DNA from 4 places in the Streptomyces sp. NBC_01341 genome. Region 2 is predicted to be linked to each of the others. Evidence: riboswitches for the same ligand, from Rfam matches in the RefSeq annotation. Region 2 holds a riboswitch; each other region holds the start of a gene.
The links. A riboswitch is a leader RNA that binds a small molecule or an ion and turns the genes downstream of it on or off. The one in region 2 is predicted to bind cyclic di-AMP.
Positions count from the first base shown of each region.

Region 1 (4,156 bases), 880 kb from region 2:
CCTTCCTTCGGCCGATGAGCGGGCGCGTCACGGCGCGGCTCCGCCCGGCCGGGTCGGGGCGCGGTACCGTCCGCAGCCGTGGGCGGACCGGGCAGGGGTGTACAGGTGGGGAAGCGGGACGAACGGCAGGGGCGCGCCCAGGGGAACGCGCGCGCACGCAGGCTCGTGCGTCTGCTGCCCACCCTGATGATCTGTGCCGGAGTGGTCTGCGACGTCACGACCCCGCCCGAGGTCTCCGCGGTGCCGCTCTTCGCCGCGGCGCCGCTGATCGCCGCCCCCTTCTTCTCGCTGGCCTCCACGATCCGAACCGGTGTGGCCGCGATCCTCGTCGTCCTCGCCATCCGTGCCTCCGACGGCGTGCTCGCCGAAGTCGCCCCCCTCACGGACCTGCTCACCCTCGTCACCGTCGCCGCGCTCTCGCTCGTCATCAACCGGGTCGTACAGCGCGGCAACGAGCAGCTGGCCTCGGCGCGGGTCATCGCGGAGACCGCGATGCGCGCGGTGCTCCCCGTGCCGGAGGACCGGATCGGCGGTATGCAGGTCGCGGCGCGCTACGAGGCCGCGCAGGCCGACGAGTTCGTCGGCGGCGACCTGTTCGCGGTCGCGGACACGCCGTACGGGGTGCGGCTGGTGGTCGGGGACGTACGGGGCAAGGGCCTGGACGCGGTGGCGGCGGTGGCCGTCGTGATCGGCGCCTTCCGTGAGGCGGCCGAGCAGGAGCGCTCGCTGGAGGGCGTGGTCCAGCGGCTGGAGCGGGCGCTGGCACGGGAGAGCACGCGGCGCGGCGGACTGGACTCGATGGAGGGGTTCGTGACGGCCGTGCTCGCCGAGATCCCGGCGGGCGCCGACACGCTGCGGGTCGTCAACCGGGGCCACCCCGAGCCGCTCGTGCTCCACGCGGACGGCGCGCTCGACGTCCTGCGGCCGACCGAGCCGGCCCTGCCGCTCGGCATGGGCCTCGACGTGTGGCCGGACCGTGCGGACGAGTGGCCGCTGCCGGCGGGGGCCACCTTCCTGGCGTTCACCGACGGGCTCTCGGAGGCGCGGGACGCCGACGGGGTCTTCTACGACCCGGCGGCCCGGTTGCGCGGCAGGCTCTTCCCGGGACCGGAGGAACTGCTCTCGGCCCTCACCGATGACGTCCGGCTGCACACGGGGGGCCGGTCGACGGACGACCTCGCACTGCTCGCGGTCGGGCGGCCGTCCAGGGGGCAGCAGGAGCGGCGGAAGACGGTGAAGATCGTGGGGCGGTACCGTGAATGACCGAAGACGACCGTCCGTAATCAGAAGACGTCGCTGTGCATAACATTTGACGAAACGTCAGAAACCGTGGTGTGCGTGAGGGGTGTGCAACTCGCCCGTTTGGGGGCGATTGACCCCTGAAAGTCCAGGCCAGAGTCATGAACGATCTGTGGGAACAGCTTGGAATCGGACCCGCATGTCTATTAACGTTCGATAACGCAGCGCGGTTGTCCCAGTCGTCGCCAGAGGCGGCACCGTGCGCAGTGCCGAATCCCGCAAGGGAACCGGGGAACCACCTACATGGGGTGAATCGGACGCCTGACTCCCGCGAGGGACGAAGGGGTCCGTAGGAGACCTTCCTGCTCCGAACCCGTCAGCTAACCCGGTAGGCGAGAAGGAAGGAAAGGAGTGCGCCCACGTGGCGTCAAATCAGCCTGCCCCCGAGGCTCCGGCACCCTTCAGGCCCGTCAGTCCCGGTGATCAGGGCAGGACGTGGGAGGAATGGAACCCCACCGAGGAGTCCATCCGTCCCGTGCGCGGCAGGCACCGCGTGGCCAAACAGCGTGGTCTCGCCCGTAGCTCCACCGTCCTCGGCGTCGGTGTCATCGCGGCCGTCGGCGCGGGAGGCATGGCCACCGCGCAGAGCAAACCGCCGGTCTCCATCTCCCTTCCCGATTCCATCGCGGACAATCTTCCCGACGCCAAGTCCCTTCCCGGCGTGGGTGCTTACCTCTCCGACGACGCGGATCAGGGCACGGTCACCGCTTCCTCCCCGCTGACCACGGCCGGCATCACCGCTGCCGAGGCCGAGCAGGGCACCACGGACGCCGGCGAGGCGCTGCGCGCCCGCATCCTCCAGCAGGCCGAGCAGCAGCAGGCCGGGGCCGAGGCCGAAGCCAAAGCCACGCAGGAGAAGGCGGCGGCCGAGGAGGCCGCGGCCCAGGCGGCCAAGCAGCAGAGCGAGGCCGAGGCGAAGGCCGCCGCGAAGAAGAAGGCGGACGAAGAGGCGGCGAAGAAGAAGGCCGAGGCCGAGCGTCTCGCCAAGCTCGCCCTGAGCTACGCCGTCCCGACCTCCTCGTACACCATCACCTCGACCTTCGGTCAGGCCGGTTCGATGTGGTCCTCCGGCTACCACACCGGTCTCGACTTCGCCGCTCCCACCGGTACGCCGGTCAAGGCCGTGCACAGCGGCACGGTGAAGTCGGCGGGCTGGTCAGGTTCCTACGGCTACCGCACGGTCCTTCAGCTCGACGACGGCACCGAGGTCTGGTACTGCCACCAGTCCTCGATGGACGTCACCGCCGGCCAGAAGGTCACCACCGGCGACACCATCGGCCGGGTCGGAGCGACCGGCAACGTGACCGGGCCGCACCTGCACCTGGAGATCCACACCGCGGACGGCTCGGGCGTCGATCCGATGAGCTGGCTGCGCGGCAAGGGCCTCTCGATCTGAGTGCCCGCGCCGGCACACGGCGCACTTCGAGACCCCGGCGGCCCTGGCGCACAACCCCCCGACGCCAGGGCCGCCGGCCCCGCACTCCGAGAGCGGGCGGCCGCCGGGATCGGAATATGTGGCTCCGCCCATGTGTTGAGCCCGGCTATGACATCACTGCGCCCGCTCGGAAACTCAGGCCTGAAGGTCTTCCCTCTCGCTCTCGGCGGCAACGTCTTCGGCTGGACCGCCGACCGGGACACCACCTTCGCCGTCCTCGACGCGTACACGGAGGCGGGCGGCAACTTCATCGACACCGCTGACGCCTACTCGGCCTGGGTCCCGGGCAACGAAGGCGGTGAGTCGGAGACGCTCATCGGTGCGTGGCTGTCCGGCCGTTCCCGCAGGGACGATGTCGTCGTCGCGACCAAGGGCGGAGCCCACCCGGAGTACAAGGGGCTGTCGGCGACCACGATCAAGGGGGCGGCCGAGGCGTCGCTCCGCCGGCTCGGTACCGACCACATCGACCTCTACTACACGCACTTCGACGACGAGACGGTCCCCGTCGAGGAGATCATCGGCGCCCTGGACGAGCTGGTGAAGGCCGGCAAGGTCCGGGAGATCGCGGCGTCCAACATCAGCCCGGAGCGGCTCAAGGCCTCGTTGGAGTTCTCGGAGCGCGAGGGCCTCGCCCGCTACGTCGCTCTGCAGCCGCACTACAACCTCGTCTCGCGCGACACCTACGAAGGCGCGCTCCAGGACACCGCGGCGGCCGAGGGACTCGCCGCCGTCCCGTACTTCGCGCTCGCCTCGGGCTTCCTCACCGGCAAGTACCGGCCGGGGACGGCCGTCCGGAGCGCGCGGGCCGAAGGCGCGGGGAAGCACCTGGAGACCGAGCGCGGCCGCAAGGTGCTCGGGGCGCTCGACAAGGTGGCCCAGGAGCACGACGCCGAGATCGCCACGGTGGCGCTGGCCTGGCTGGCGTCCCGGCCGACCGTGGCCGCACCGATCGCCTCGGCCCGCACGGTCGGCCAGCTGCCCGCACTCGTGGCGGTGGCCGGGCTCGAACTGACCGAGGGCCAGCTGGCAGAGCTCACCGAGGCCTCGGCCTGAGGATCCGGCACCAACCGTCCGGGCCGCGCCGGTCCGGACGGGCCCCTCACCCCGGCGGAGTCCCGGTGGGCGGAGCGGCACGGGGGCCGTGCTCCAGATAGGGGTTGTAGCCGCCGTAGTGGCGGTGCGGCGCCGGGATCTGCCGGGGAGCCGGGGCGCCGTGGGGGAGCCGGCGGGGGAACGGTGCCTGCGGGGGCGACACGTGGGCGCGCGTCCGGCCCGTCATGTGCGCCGCGTACCCCAGAGCGGGTCCCGCGATCTCCCGACGCTGCCACAGATGGTGCAGCAACTCCTGCTCGCGGACGGCGAAGTCGGCGCCCGCGCCGTCGTGGCGTGCCCGTCGGCGGAGCATGGCCAGGGACGTCGCGA
Region 1 covers NZ_CP108364.1:3,525,440-3,529,595, reverse strand. Annotated here, with positions in the region: gene OG206_RS15460 (PP2C family protein-serine/threonine phosphatase) at 106-1,263, shown strand; cyclic di-AMP (ydaO/yuaA leader) riboswitch at 1,497-1,649, shown strand; gene OG206_RS15455 (M23 family metallopeptidase) at 1,661-2,695, shown strand; gene OG206_RS15450 (aldo/keto reductase) at 2,843-3,787, shown strand; gene OG206_RS15445 (PrsW family intramembrane metalloprotease) at 3,834-4,156, opposite strand, start outside.
Region 1: another riboswitch for cyclic di-AMP. It lies ahead of OG206_RS15455 (M23 family metallopeptidase); the one in region 2 lies ahead of OG206_RS19535 (transglycosylase family protein).

Region 2 (4,156 bases):
GTCCTTCCCGGCCATGTCTCACGCCTCCCCGTTACGCACGTACGTCCCCGCACACGGTACGGGACCGGATGCGGGGACGGACGGAGGCTGGTGCTCCGGACTCGGGCCGTCAGCTCTCGAAGCGGAACCGCGGGAACGCCGAACGGCCCGCGTACACCGCGGCGTCGTCGAGGATCTCCTCGATGCGCAGCAGCTGGTTGTACTTGGCGACACGGTCCGAGCGGGCCGGGGCGCCGGTCTTGATCTGGCCGCAGTTCACCGCGACCGCGAGGTCGGCGATGGTGACGTCCTCGGTCTCACCGGATCGGTGGGACATCATGCACTTGAAACCGTTGCGCTGGGCGAGCTCGACGGCGTCCAGGGTCTCGGTCAGCGAACCGATCTGGTTGACCTTGACGAGCAGGGCGTTGGCCGAGCCCTCCTCGATGCCGCGGGCGAGGCGCTCCGGGTTGGTCACGAACAGGTCGTCGCCGACGATCTGCACCTTGGAGCCCAGCTTGTCGGTGATGACCTTCCAGCCGGCCCAGTCGTCCTCGTACAGCGGGTCCTCGATGGAGACCAGCGGGTACGCGGAGACGAGCTCCTCGTAGTACTCGGTCATCTCGGCGGCCGAGCGGGACTTGCCCTCGAACTCGTAGACGCCGTCCTTGTAGAACTCGGACGCGGCGACGTCGAGCGCGAGCGCGATGTCGCGGCCCGGGACGTAACCGGCCTCCTTGACGGCCTCGAGGATGAGGTCGAGGGCGGCGCGGTTGGACTCGAGGTTGGGGGCGAAGCCGCCCTCGTCGCCGAGACCGGTGGAGAGGCCCTTGGTCTTCAGGACCTTCTTCAGCGTGTGGTAGATCTCCGCGCCCCAGCGAAGGGCCTCGGAGAAGGACTCGGCGCCGATCGGCGCGATCATGAACTCCTGGATGTCCACGTTGGAGTCGGCGTGGGAGCCGCCGTTCAGGATGTTCATCATCGGAACGGGCAGCAGGTGCGCGTTCGGGCCGCCGAGGTAGCGGAACAGCGGGAGGTCGGAGGCCTCGGACGCGGCGTGCGCCACGGCCAGCGAGACACCGAGGATGGCGTTGGCGCCGAGGGAGCCCTTGTTCTCGGTGGCGTCCAGGTCGAACATCGCCTGGTCGATGAGGCGCTGCTCGGTGGCGTCGTAACCGACGAGCTCCGGGCCGATCTGCTCGATCACGGCGAGGACGGCCTTCTCGACGCCCTTGCCCTGGTAGCGGTTGGGGTCGCCGTCGCGAAGCTCAATGGCCTCGAACGCACCGGTGGAGGCGCCGGACGGAACAGCAGCACGTCCCGTGCTGCCGTCGTCGAGGCCAACCTCGACCTCGACCGTGGGGTTGCCCCGGGAGTCGAGGATTTCCCTGGCTACGACGACGTCGATGGACGGCACGAGGCATCTCCTTCTGGGATATGACACTGGATGTGCAGGGTCACTGTGGCCTTGCGCCACGAGCCTAACCGGCTCGGCCCGCTCCGTCGGCCGTCCGCCCGTCCCCTGGGACGAAAAAGGACCCAAGGGCCTTCATTACGGGCAAAGCTCCAGATATTTACTGGCCAGTAACTACAACACTTGAACGCTTGCCCCCACAGGAGCCCCTCACGGGCCTCACCGTGGAGCCCCCTGGAACCCCCGGGCACGACCCCGGCCCGGCGCACAGGGGGGTGGGCGCGCCGGGCCGGGCCGTCGGGGCGGAGGAGGGCCCCGTACCGCTCGCGACTACTTCAGGTGGAGCTGCTGGCCCGGGAAGATCAGGTCGGCCTTGTCGACGATGTCGTCGTTCAGCTTGAACAGCTTCTGCCAGCCACCCTTGACCTTCTTCGCCTCGGCGATCTTGCTGAGGGTGTCGCCGGCCTTCACCTTGTACTCGCCGTCGCCCTTCTCGACCTTCTGGCCGGTCGGGGTGGTGACGGTCTCCTTGGGAGCCGTGCGCTTCTCGCTGCGCGAAGCGGGCTGCTCGGCCGTGCGCTCCGGCTGCGCCTTCGTCTCGGCCTTCGGCGCGGCGCCGGTGTCCACACCCGGGTCCACACCGTCGTTGGTCAGGCCGCCGGCACCGGCGCAGGCCCAGGCGCCCGGGCCCTGCAGGTCGAGGAGCTTCTCGGCGACGGCGATCTGCTGCCCCTTGGTGGCCAGGTCGGCGCGGGCCGCGTACTGCGTGCCACCGGCGGCCGCCCAGCTGGAGGCCGAGAACTGCAGGCCGCCGTAGTAGCCGTTGCCGGTGTTGATGGACCAGTTGCCACCGGACTCGCACTGGGCGACGGCGTCCCAGGTGTCGACGGAGGCAGCGGAAGCACCGGTCGCGCCCATCAGGGGGACGGCGATGGCCGCGCCGGTGACGCCCGCCAGGGTGGCGATGCGGACGGCCTTGGACGGGCTGCGGTGCTTGCCCTTGCTGGAAAGCAGCATGGTTCTCCTCACCGACGCCTACGAGGTGAGCTGTCGGGTTCGGGCCTGTGAGTTGCCCGGCCGACCGCACTCGCGGACGACTTCACCCCCAGCCGGTCCTCAGCCGTCTTCCGACGGCCGGGTTCCGGCACTTACCTGGGTCCCCCGCTCCTGCCTACGGCGCTTTACGCGTCGTTCCCCCCGACCGACGGCAGGATTCGGCGTGACGGTCGAAGGTGCCCGCGGTGCGAGCGGCTCCGACCGTAAACACACACAACCCCTACATTCAAAAATGGGCATAACGGTCAATCAGCGCCTTACCGAGCAGCGAGGGTGGCCGTTCGCGCAGGTCGGAGCGGATATGGACAGACCGGGCGTACATGACACGCCAGTTGAAGCAAAGAGACCCATGTCTCACTTACACATAAGTGGACATAGGCCTCTGAACTACCCCTGATTTCGGGGTGTTTTCGCGCTTTTGATCAGTTGGCGGCCGGGGTCTCCGCCTGCGTCCCGCTCGCGTCCGCGCCGAGGCCGAGACCGAGGTCCAGACTCTGGCCGGGAAGGATCAGGTCGGGGTCGGAGCCGAGCTCGTCCTTGTTGGCCTCGTAGAGCGCGGGCCAGCCACCGGGGAGTTCCTCCGTGTCGGCGATCGCCCAGAGGTTGTCGCCCTCCTGGACGGTGTAGGTCCCCTCCGCACCCTGACGCCCTTCGGACGCGCCCCGCGAGGCGTGCCTGCCCGATTCGCGCCCCTCGACCGCTCCGGACCCGGTGCCCGCCTCGGGAGCGGGCGTGCCGCGATGCTTCCCGGCCTTCACCCCGTCACCCTTCGAGGCTCCTGACGTCTCGGACGCCTCGGGGGACGGCGTGGCGGAAGGCGCAGTGCCGGACTTGTCCGCCTTGTTTCCCTTGTCGGCCTTGGCGTCGGACGCGCCCTTGCCCGCCTTGCCCTTCGCGCCCGCGTCGTCCGACTCCTCCGCGGAGGGGGTCGCGGACGGGGTCGCGGTGTCCGTCGGCTCGGCGGACGGCTCGTCGCCCGGGTCGATACCCGGCAGCGCCCCGTCGAGCGCCAGCCCGGAGATCACCGCACAGCTGGGCCACGCCTGGGGACCCTTGTCGTCCAGGACCTTCTCGGCGATGGCGATCTGCTGCGAGCGGCTCGCGAGGTCGGCGCGGGACGCGTACGCCGTGCCGCCGTAAGCGGACCAGGTGGCCTCGGAGAACTGCAGTCCCCCGTAGTAGCCGTTGCCGAGGTCGGCGCTCCATATGCCGCCGCTCTCGCACTCGGCGACGCGGTCCCACGTCGAGGCGTCTGCGGCCTGCGCGCCACCGGCACCGAGGAGCGGGATGGCAATCGCCGATCCTGTGACGCCTGCGGCGACGACGATGGCGGGTGCCTGACGAGGGCGACGGTGTCTGCCGTTCGCGGAGCCCATGGGATTGCCTTCCGTGTGACTGACATGTGACGGGTGAGTCGAACGGTGAACCTAGCTCTACTCGAACGTGTGTCACAAGTCGATGCAGCGGAGATCACGTGAAAGTCACAGAGTTGACAGAATGTCACCTTCCGCCGGTGTATGGCCGGGACCGAACTCCACGGGAAGCGTGCGCAGTCCACGCATGATGAGGCCTCCGCGCCACCGCACATCGGCATGATCGACGGCAAGCCGCAGGTCAGGGAGCCGTTTCAACAGGGTCGCCAGGGCGACCTGCCCTTCCAGGCGGGCCAGCGGCGCCCCCAGACAGTAGTGGATGCCGTGACCGTAA
Region 2 covers NZ_CP108364.1:4,404,998-4,409,153, reverse strand. Annotated here, with positions in the region: gene OG206_RS19545 (FtsB family cell division protein) at 1-15, opposite strand, end outside; gene eno (phosphopyruvate hydratase) at 110-1,396, opposite strand; gene OG206_RS19535 (transglycosylase family protein) at 1,724-2,410, opposite strand; cyclic di-AMP (ydaO/yuaA leader) riboswitch at 2,411-2,582, opposite strand; gene OG206_RS19530 (transglycosylase family protein) at 2,872-3,825, opposite strand; gene OG206_RS19525 (cytochrome P450 family protein) at 3,931-4,156, opposite strand, start outside.

Region 3 (4,156 bases), 2.5 Mb from region 2:
TCGAGGAGCTCCCGGAGACCGTCTGATCCCGGCCGGAATTCTCTCTGCGGAAAAGCCGCGGCGCCCCCACCGGGCTCTGCGGCTTTTCTGTTTCCCGAACTGCCGGGAACCAGCCCCGGAAAAGCGGATCAAGGCAGCAGGAAGAAAGCCCTTCGACAATTGCCCTCTTTGTATACGGTGCAATTGTTAATGACGGACTCCCGCGATGTTTACGTGGTGTTGCGAAGTCCTCACCCGGGCTCCGCCCGCCGCCCGGTCGGGCCGGTCCGTGCGGCGCAGCCGGTGGGCCGCCGTGACCCGCTCGGCGTGCTGGACGGCGAGCGCCCTGGCCCGTTCCGCGTCCCCGCGCGCCACGGCGTCCACGAGGGCACCGTGCTCGGCCCAGGATTCCGCGGGCCTGGCCGGCTGCTCGACGGCGTACATCCAGGCGATCTTGTGCCTCAGCTGCGTGAGCAGCGCGATCAGGGCGGGGCTGCCCGACGCCTGGGCGAGCGTCTCGTGGAACCAGCCACCGAGCGAGCGCAGGTCCTCCCCCTCGCCCCGCCGCACCCTCTCCTGCCCCAGCCTGACCAGGCCCCGGAGCACCTTCAGGTGCGCGTCGGTACGTCGCCGGGCCGCACGCGCGGCGCCCAGCGGCTCCAGCAGCATCCGGATCTCCAGCAGGTCGGCCGCCTCCTGCTCCGTGGGTTCGGCGACACAGGCACCGGCGTGCCGACGGGTGACGACGAACCCCTCGGACTCCAGGGTGCGCAGTGCCTCGCGCACAGGGACACGGGAGACGCCGTAGCGGCGCGCGAGCACCTCCTCGGTGAGGCGGCTGCCGCGCTCGAAGACACCGGAGACGATGTCGTCACGGATTGCCGTGCATACCGAATGCGCGGGAATGCGCATGTCCGAACCTCCGCCTTAATCCCCGCGAAACGCGGCCGATCGACGCCTGTTCTGTGACTCTATTGCAACCGGTCGGAATTTCCGACGGCGGGGTGGAATCCATGGATATCTTTTGGCCGGAAGGCAGTTCCGCGCGGCTCGGATGCGCCGTGCCGCGGGGCACGGCGAAGGCCCCGGCGCGATGCCGGGGCCTTCGTCGGAGCGGTGCGTGCGGGCGAACGGGGCGGACCCGGGGTCAGACCTGGACGCCGTGGGCGCGGAGGTAGGCGACGGGGTCCATGTCGGAGCCGTACTCGGGGGTGGTGCGGGCCTCGAAGTGCAGGTGCGGTCCGGTGGAGTTGCCGGTCGACCCGGAGAGGCCGATCCGCTGCCCCGAGCCGACGCTCTGGCCGACCGAGACGCCGATCGAGGAGAGGTGGCCGTACTGGGTGTACGTGCCGTCCTTCATCCTGAGCACGATGTTGTTGCCGTACGCGCCGCCCCAGCCGGCCTCGACGACCGTGCCGGCACCGACGGCGACGACGGAAGTGCCGGACGCGGCCTGGAAGTCCACGCCGGAGTGGGTGCCGGAGGACCAGAGCGCGCCGCCGGACTTGTAGCCGGTGGTGACGTGCGAACCGGCGACCGGGAGGTGGAAGGCGTTGAGACGGGCGCGCTCGGCGGCGCGTGCGGCACGCGCCTTCTCCTCACGGGCCTCCTTGGCGCGGGCCTCCGCCTTGCGCTTGGCCTCGGCCTTCGCCTTCGCGACCTCCGCCTGGTGCTGCTGGGCCTGCGCCTGGGCCTCGATCTGCGCGGCAAGGCTCATGTCGAGGGCGACGGTCTGCGCCAGACCGGTGCCGCTCGCGGTGACCTCGGAGTCCGCGGCGAGCGCCGGGGATGCTGTGGCGCCGATGACACCGGTGGTGGCCAGGGCCGCGATGCCGGCGACCCGGGCGCTCCTGCGCGTCAGGCGGCTCGGGGCACGGTGCTTCCCGGTGGCACGGATGAACGCCATGAAGTGGCTGGTCCTTTCCTTCCTTCTCGCCTACCGGGTTAGCTGACGGGTTCGGAGCAGGAAGGTCTCCTACGGGCCCCTCTCGTCTCGCGCGAGACGCAGGGATCCGATTCACCCCAGGGACTTCGTGGGTCCCCGGCTCCCCAGGCTCGCGCCTGACGGGGACTCGGCGATGACTGTCCGGCGCCGCGGTCGCGGCTCGGGTCCGACGGACAGCCGAGCCGACGCTAGGACGGGCCCCTCCCCCTCACCAAACGGAAAGGGTCTTTTGTCGGACATCCCACAGGATGAACACGCACTTCTCTTGATAAATCAGACAAAAGACAGGACCCCGGCGGAGTGTCCGCCGGAGTCCTGAATGTGGCGGACCGTCAGCCGCTGACGACCGACACCTCGCCGATGCCCAGCGCCCTGACGGGGTCGGCGATCTGCGCGGCGTCGCCGACCAGCACGGTGACCAGACGGTCGACGGGGAAGGCGTTGACCACCGCGGCGGTCGCCTCGACCGTGCCCGTATCGGCCAGGCGCGCGTACAGCGTGGCCTGGTAGTCGTCCGGGAGGTGCTGCTCCACCTGGTCGGCGAGGGTCCCCGCGACGGAGGCCGCCGTCTCGTATTTCAGCGGGGCCACGCCCACGAGGTTCTGCACGGCGGTCTCACGCTCGGCGTCGGTGAGCCCCTCGGCCGCGAGGGTGCGCAGGACCTTCCACAGGTCGTCGAGCGCCGGCCCCGTCGACTCCGTGTCCACCGAGCCGCTGATGGCCAGCATCGCCGCGCCCGTGGGTCCGGAGGACGAACCGGGACCTGTCGAGCGCAGTACCTGGCCGAAGGCCCGGACGCCGTAGGTGTAGCCCTTCTCCTCGCGCAGCACGCGGTCCAGCCTGGAAGTCAGGGTGCCCCCCAGGCAGTACGTGCCGAGGACCTGGGCGGGCCACACGCTGTCGTGCCGGTCGGCACCGATCCGCCCGATGAGGAGCTGGGTCTGCACCGCCCCGGGACGGTCCACGATGACCACACGTCCGGTGTCGTCCGCGGTGATCGGAGGCACCGGGCGTGCCCGGACCGAATTGCCGGACCAGTCGCCGACGGTTTCGGCGAGCAGTTCGTCCAGGTCGATGCCGGTGAGGTCGCCGACGACGACGGCGGTCGCGGTGGACGGACGGACGTGGGCGTCGTAGAAGGCACGGACGGCCGCGGCGTCGATGCGCCGCACCGTCTCCTCGGTCCCCTGGCGCGGACGCGACATCCGGGCGGTCGCCGGGAAGAGCTCCTTGGAGAGCTGCTTCGCCGCCCGCCGGGCGGGGTTGGCCTGCTCGTGGGGGATCTCGTCGAGCCGGTTGCCCACCAACCGCTCGATCTCGCTCTCCGCGAAGGCCGGGGCCCTCAGCGCCTCGGCGACCAGGCCGAGCGCCTTGGCGAGCCGGGAGACCGGGACCTCCAGAGAGACGCGGAGACCCGGGTGGTCGGCGTGGGCGTCCAGTGTGGCGCCGCAGCGCTCCAGCTCGGCCGCGAACTCCTCCGCGGAGCGCTTGTCCGTGCCTTCGGACAGCGCGCGGGCCATGATCGTGGCCACACCGTCGAGGCCCTCGGGCTCGGCGTCCAGCGGCGCGTCGAGGAAGATCTCCACGGCGACGACCTGCTGGCCGGGGCGGTGACAGCGCAGCACGGTCAGGCCGTTGGGCAGTGCGCCCCGCTCGGGCGCGGGGAAGGCCCAGGGCCTGGCCTCGCCGGCGGTCGGCTGCGGGTGGTACTCCATCGCTACTCCAGTCACGGCGGCGTCGGTCACTTGTCGGCCCCCTCGTGCGCGTCGTTGCCGTCCGTCTCGTCCGCCGGTTCGACCGGCTCGTAGACCAGGACGGCACGGTTGTCGGGCCGCAGATGGGCCCGGGCAGCGGCCTTGACCTCGTCGGCGGTCACGTCCAGCACGCGGCCGACCGCGGTCAGCGCGAGCTGCGGATCGCCGAACAGAACGGCGTACCTGCACAGTTCGTCGGCACGGCCGGAGACCGTGCCGAGCCGGTCGAGCCACTCGCGCTCCAACTGTGCCTGCGCGCGTTCCATTTCCTCCGGGGTGGGGCCCTCCTCGGCGAAGCGGGCCAGCTCCTCGTCGACCGCCTCCTCGATCCGCGGGACCTCGACGCCGCCGGACGTCTTGACGTCCAGCCAGCCCAGCGAGGGTGCGCCGGAGAGCCGGAGCAGCCCGAATCCCGCGGCCACGGCCGTGCGGTCGCGGCGGACCAGGCGGTTGTGCAGGCGGGACGACTCGCCGCCAC
Region 3 covers NZ_CP108364.1:1,883,143-1,887,298, forward strand. Annotated here, with positions in the region: gene OG206_RS07995 (HPr family phosphocarrier protein) at 1-26, shown strand, start outside; gene OG206_RS08000 (GntR family transcriptional regulator) at 187-891, opposite strand; gene OG206_RS08005 (M23 family metallopeptidase) at 1,127-1,885, opposite strand; cyclic di-AMP (ydaO/yuaA leader) riboswitch at 1,899-2,067, opposite strand; gene OG206_RS08010 (M16 family metallopeptidase) at 2,257-3,639, opposite strand; gene OG206_RS08015 (M16 family metallopeptidase) at 3,666-4,156, opposite strand, start outside.
Region 3: another riboswitch for cyclic di-AMP. It lies ahead of OG206_RS08005 (M23 family metallopeptidase); the one in region 2 lies ahead of OG206_RS19535 (transglycosylase family protein).

Region 4 (4,156 bases), 2.0 Mb from region 2:
CGAACAGTGCTTCCTGCACCATGAATCCCTGGGCGGTGGCGATCATCGTGCGGGCGACGTCGTCGGGGGAGACGTCGGCGTGCATGATGCCGGCCGCACGATAGGCCTCCACCAGCGTCGCCCAGCCCACGCGCATGCCGGCGTAGCCGTCACCGAAGGCTTTGGACAGCCGCTCACTGCGCCGCCAGGAACGCGCGCAGCACTCTGCCCAGGAGCACGTCCGGGGTGGGCGGCGGGGTGACCTGGGCGGCGTCCGCGAAGGCGTGCCGGATGGCGCCGAACGCCTCGTCGGCGATGGCCGCGATGGGATCGTCCTTCCCCGCGAAGTAGCGGTAGACAGCCCCCGCCGACAGCCCGACCACCGCCGGGGGCTGCCACCGTGCTGCTCGTCCCTCTGATCGTCGCGCTCGCGCTCTGGGCCCTCGCGTGGCCCGCCGCCCGTATCGCGCCGCGCGACCTGCCCGTCGGCATAGCAGGTGCGGCGCCGGCCGTCGATCAGCTGCAGGAGCGGTTCGAGCGGGAGGAAGGAGCCTTCGAGATCCACCGGTACGAGGACGAGACCGCGGCCCGCACCGCGATCGAGAACCGGGTCGTATACGGGGCGGTCGTGGTCACCGCCCAGGGCCCGCGGCTGCTCACCGCCTCGGCCGCGAGCCCGGTCGTCTCGCAGTTGCCGACCGGGGCGGTGGCGGCATCCGCACCCGGCGGGGCCGGAGAACGGATTGCCCAGCAGCACCATCAGCAGTGCCCTCAGGCCGATGCCAGGGGTGCCCAGCAGGGCGGCGAACCCCGCCACCGTCGAGCCGATCGCCACCACGGTGAGCCCGACGACGCCCGCCTCCGCCCACCAGTCGCCGGTGATCACGCCGAGCCAGCTGTCGGCCATGGCGGTCGCCACGAGCGGGAGGGTGCTCGCGCCGAGCGCGCTGCCGCGGGGGTCGGTGTCCGGCGCGGCGACGACATCGGTGACCGGCATGCCGGCGTGACCAGCGCCCCCGAACTGCTCCCCGCACCTGTCGGCACCCTCGGCCAGTGGCTGCCACCCGGCGCGGGCGGCTCACTGCTGAGGTCGGCCGCCTTCTTCGACGGTCACGCGGCGGGCGGACCGGCGCTGACTCTCGCCCTCTGGGCCGTTCTCGGTTTGACCGCCGTACTGGTGGGCGGGCGCAGGCACCGCGACGACCCGGCACCGCATACCGAGGCCGCCGACCGCACGCCCGAGCCCGCGCTCACCTGAACAACCTGCACGCCGCGCCACGTCGCGTCCTCCCCGCCCGAGCGGCGGAGGGCGCGGCTTTCCCTTTCGGCCGCGCGGGTGCCCCGGTCACTCGTCCCGCTCGCGGCCGCGGGGCTCCGCGACGATCCCGAATCGGCGCCGTCCGCCCTCGCCCGAAGTCAAGGACCTCGCCGTGACTACGGTCTGCCTCAGGCAAGCAAGTTCCGGTGCTGCCGGCGGCGGGCGGCCCCGGCCTCCGACATGCGCTGCCCGGCACCCGGGTAGCCATTGAGCAACCCGCTCCGGAGGAGCCGGGCGGGGACAGCCTTCGGATCCCGGGATCCAGGCACGCGAGCCGCCATCGAACGGGACACCATTCCCTTCCCGACAGCCGGCCGCCCTGGCATTCGGGCTGGTGGACCACGTCATGGAGAACCGCATGCCGTCCCGGCCGCCGCACCCCGCGAGGTGAACCAGCGATGCTCCCACCCCAGTTCCCGCCGCTGCCCGCACTGACCCGCGCCGAGGCCGAGTTCATCGACTGCTACCTCGAGGCGCTCGACCAACTCGGCCGTATCAATCCCGCTCGCGACGGCGATACCTACGGGGCCCTGAGGGCGGCACAGGCGCTCGCCTCCCGGGCGGTCGCCCTGCGCGACGCGCTCACGCTGATGCACGAGCGGGGTGAGTCCCGGATCCACGCGGAGACGCCGGCCAGGGCGCTGCGACTGCTGGACGGGGAGCGGCGGGCCGGGCGGGTAGGCGTACCGCCCGAGCCGTCCGGCTGAGCACCACGGCGCTCGACTCCCCCGGCTTGCGGCTCCCCTTCGGTGCCCTTCCCGACACGCCCGACGAGCCGATGAGTTTTCCTCGCTCGTTCGGCGTAGAAGATCCCCCGCCCGAGGGACAGCCCAACTTGCGCAAGCAGCGCGGACAAGGAACGGAATCAGTCGTTCCACCGCTGGTACGGGGCTGGTCCGGCCCGGCCGCAGGGTCCCCGGATCCGCCCCGTCCACCCGAACGGATCAGTGGTGACGACTCTCACATATCGCGGATTCAGTGAGGAAATCCGCCAGTGCGTGCGTAAAGATCCCCTGGACGACAAGCCCCCGCCGCCGCGGCGGGGCGGTCCGGGCGGACGCCGAGTCCTGCCGCTGTCCGGATGCCTGGTCGACAGAAGTGGATCGGCAGGAGTGGAGGACCCGAGCACAACGGGCCGCCCGGACATCCGGACGACCCTCGGGGTGAAGCCGCCTTGTGCGGCCGGGCAACTTCGCCAGCCCGAACCCGACAGGTCATCCTTCACAGGCGGCTGACGAAGGGTTGCGCATGACTGCGCAGGTTCATGTCCCGTCTCTGTTCGCCCGGGTCAGTACGGCCTCGGTTCTCACATTCGCTGTAAGCACCACGATGCTGGCTCCCGGCTTCGTCGACGACGCCGAGGCCGCCAGCCATTCGGCGAGGGCTCTCGACATCGCCGCCTCCAAGAAGGGCGCGCCCTACAGATACGGCGCCACGGGTCCGCACCGGTTCGACTGCTCCGGGCTGACGCTCTACTCGTATCGGAAGGCGGGCAAGAAACTACCCCGCACGGCGCAACAGCAGTACAACAAGACCCGCCATATCTCCAGGTCGCAGCGGAAACGCGGCGACCTGGTCTTCTTTCACGCGGGGCGCGGTGTCTACCACGTCGGGATCTACGCCGGAAGCGGCCGGATCTGGCACTCGCCGAAGACCGGGGCACTGGTGCGGCTGGAGAAGATCTGGTCGAACAGCGTCTGGTACGGGAGGGTCCGCTGACACCTGCGTCCGCCCGGTGCCGACCCCCGCGCGCGCCGGCGCCGCTTCCCACCTGGATCAGTGCAGCAGGGGCCCGGCCACCAGCACGAGTCCCAGCGCGGTGAGCGCCGCGCCGCTGCCGCCCTCGATGTCGCGGGTGGTACGCGGCCGGCGCAGCCACCTGCCGAGACGTTCCTCGTGCCGGGCCACGGCCGGGAACCGGACGAGCGCGAGCAGGACGACCACCAGGGCGAGCAACTGCGTCCTCGGCAGGGAAGCCTGCCGCCGGGCACGAACGTGGGCAGCATGCTCAGGAAGAGTGCGGCCGTCTTCGGAGTCAGACGTTGGTCAGGGATCTCACGCCGGGTTCCCCCGGACGGCCTCGGTGGCGCACCGGGTCAGGAGAACACCGCGGCTGCCACCACCCTGCCGACGCCGCTGCGGAGCGGTTCCGGCAGGACCGGCATGCCGTGAGCCGATGTCAGGCCTGCGCCGGAACAGCCCAGGGAAGGGCGATCAACACGGTCTTGCCCCCGTCGGGGGTGGGGATGACGCTGAGTCTCCCCCCGCACTCCTTGGCGAGGGACCGGATGATCACCATGCCCCGGCCGTTGTCCTGGCGGACCGCCGCGGGCAGCTTCTGCGGCCAACGGGGGTGGCTGTCCGTCACGCCCAGACAAAGCTCCTCGTCCCGGTCGAGCCGGAGGTCGACGGTGAACGTGGGTGACAGGCCAAAGGTGTGCTGGACGGCGTTGGTGGTCAGTTCCGAGACGATCAGCCTGACCGCCTCGGCCAGGTCGCTGCCCTCGGCCAGGCCCCACTCGGTGAGTACCCGCGCGACATAGCGGCGGGCCGCGGACACCGAGACCGGGTCGCTCGGCAAGGTGACGGTTGCTTCCTGATGGTCTGCCATGGCGTCGTCGTCCCTTCCCGCCCCGACCGGTCCGCGACCGGTCCGGATTGTGGTTCGCGCCAGACTGCCATCCCCCGAGCCGTCCGTAACCGCGATCCACCAAGATATGCATATATCTGTCGCCCATTCCGGTGAACCATGCCCCGCGAGCACTGACCGGGCGCCACACTGGCCACTTTCCGAGCCGCCCCTGAAGGGGTCGGCTCTCCGTACAACGGAGGGAGGCCACCGTGCGCAACGGCCCGGTC
Region 4 covers NZ_CP108364.1:6,386,359-6,390,514, reverse strand. Annotated here, with positions in the region: partial or broken gene OG206_RS28190 (TetR/AcrR family transcriptional regulator) at 1-359, opposite strand, end outside; gene OG206_RS28185 (ABC transporter permease) at 380-1,237, shown strand; gene OG206_RS28180 (hypothetical protein) at 1,696-2,004, shown strand; cyclic di-AMP (ydaO/yuaA leader) riboswitch at 2,370-2,542, shown strand; gene OG206_RS28175 (C40 family peptidase) at 2,546-3,016, shown strand; partial or broken gene OG206_RS28170 (LysE family translocator) at 3,074-3,336, opposite strand; gene OG206_RS28165 (hypothetical protein) at 3,302-3,469, shown strand; gene OG206_RS28160 (ATP-binding protein) at 3,477-3,908, opposite strand; gene OG206_RS28155 (helix-turn-helix domain-containing protein) at 4,139-4,156, shown strand, end outside.
Region 4: another riboswitch for cyclic di-AMP. It lies ahead of OG206_RS28175 (C40 family peptidase); the one in region 2 lies ahead of OG206_RS19535 (transglycosylase family protein).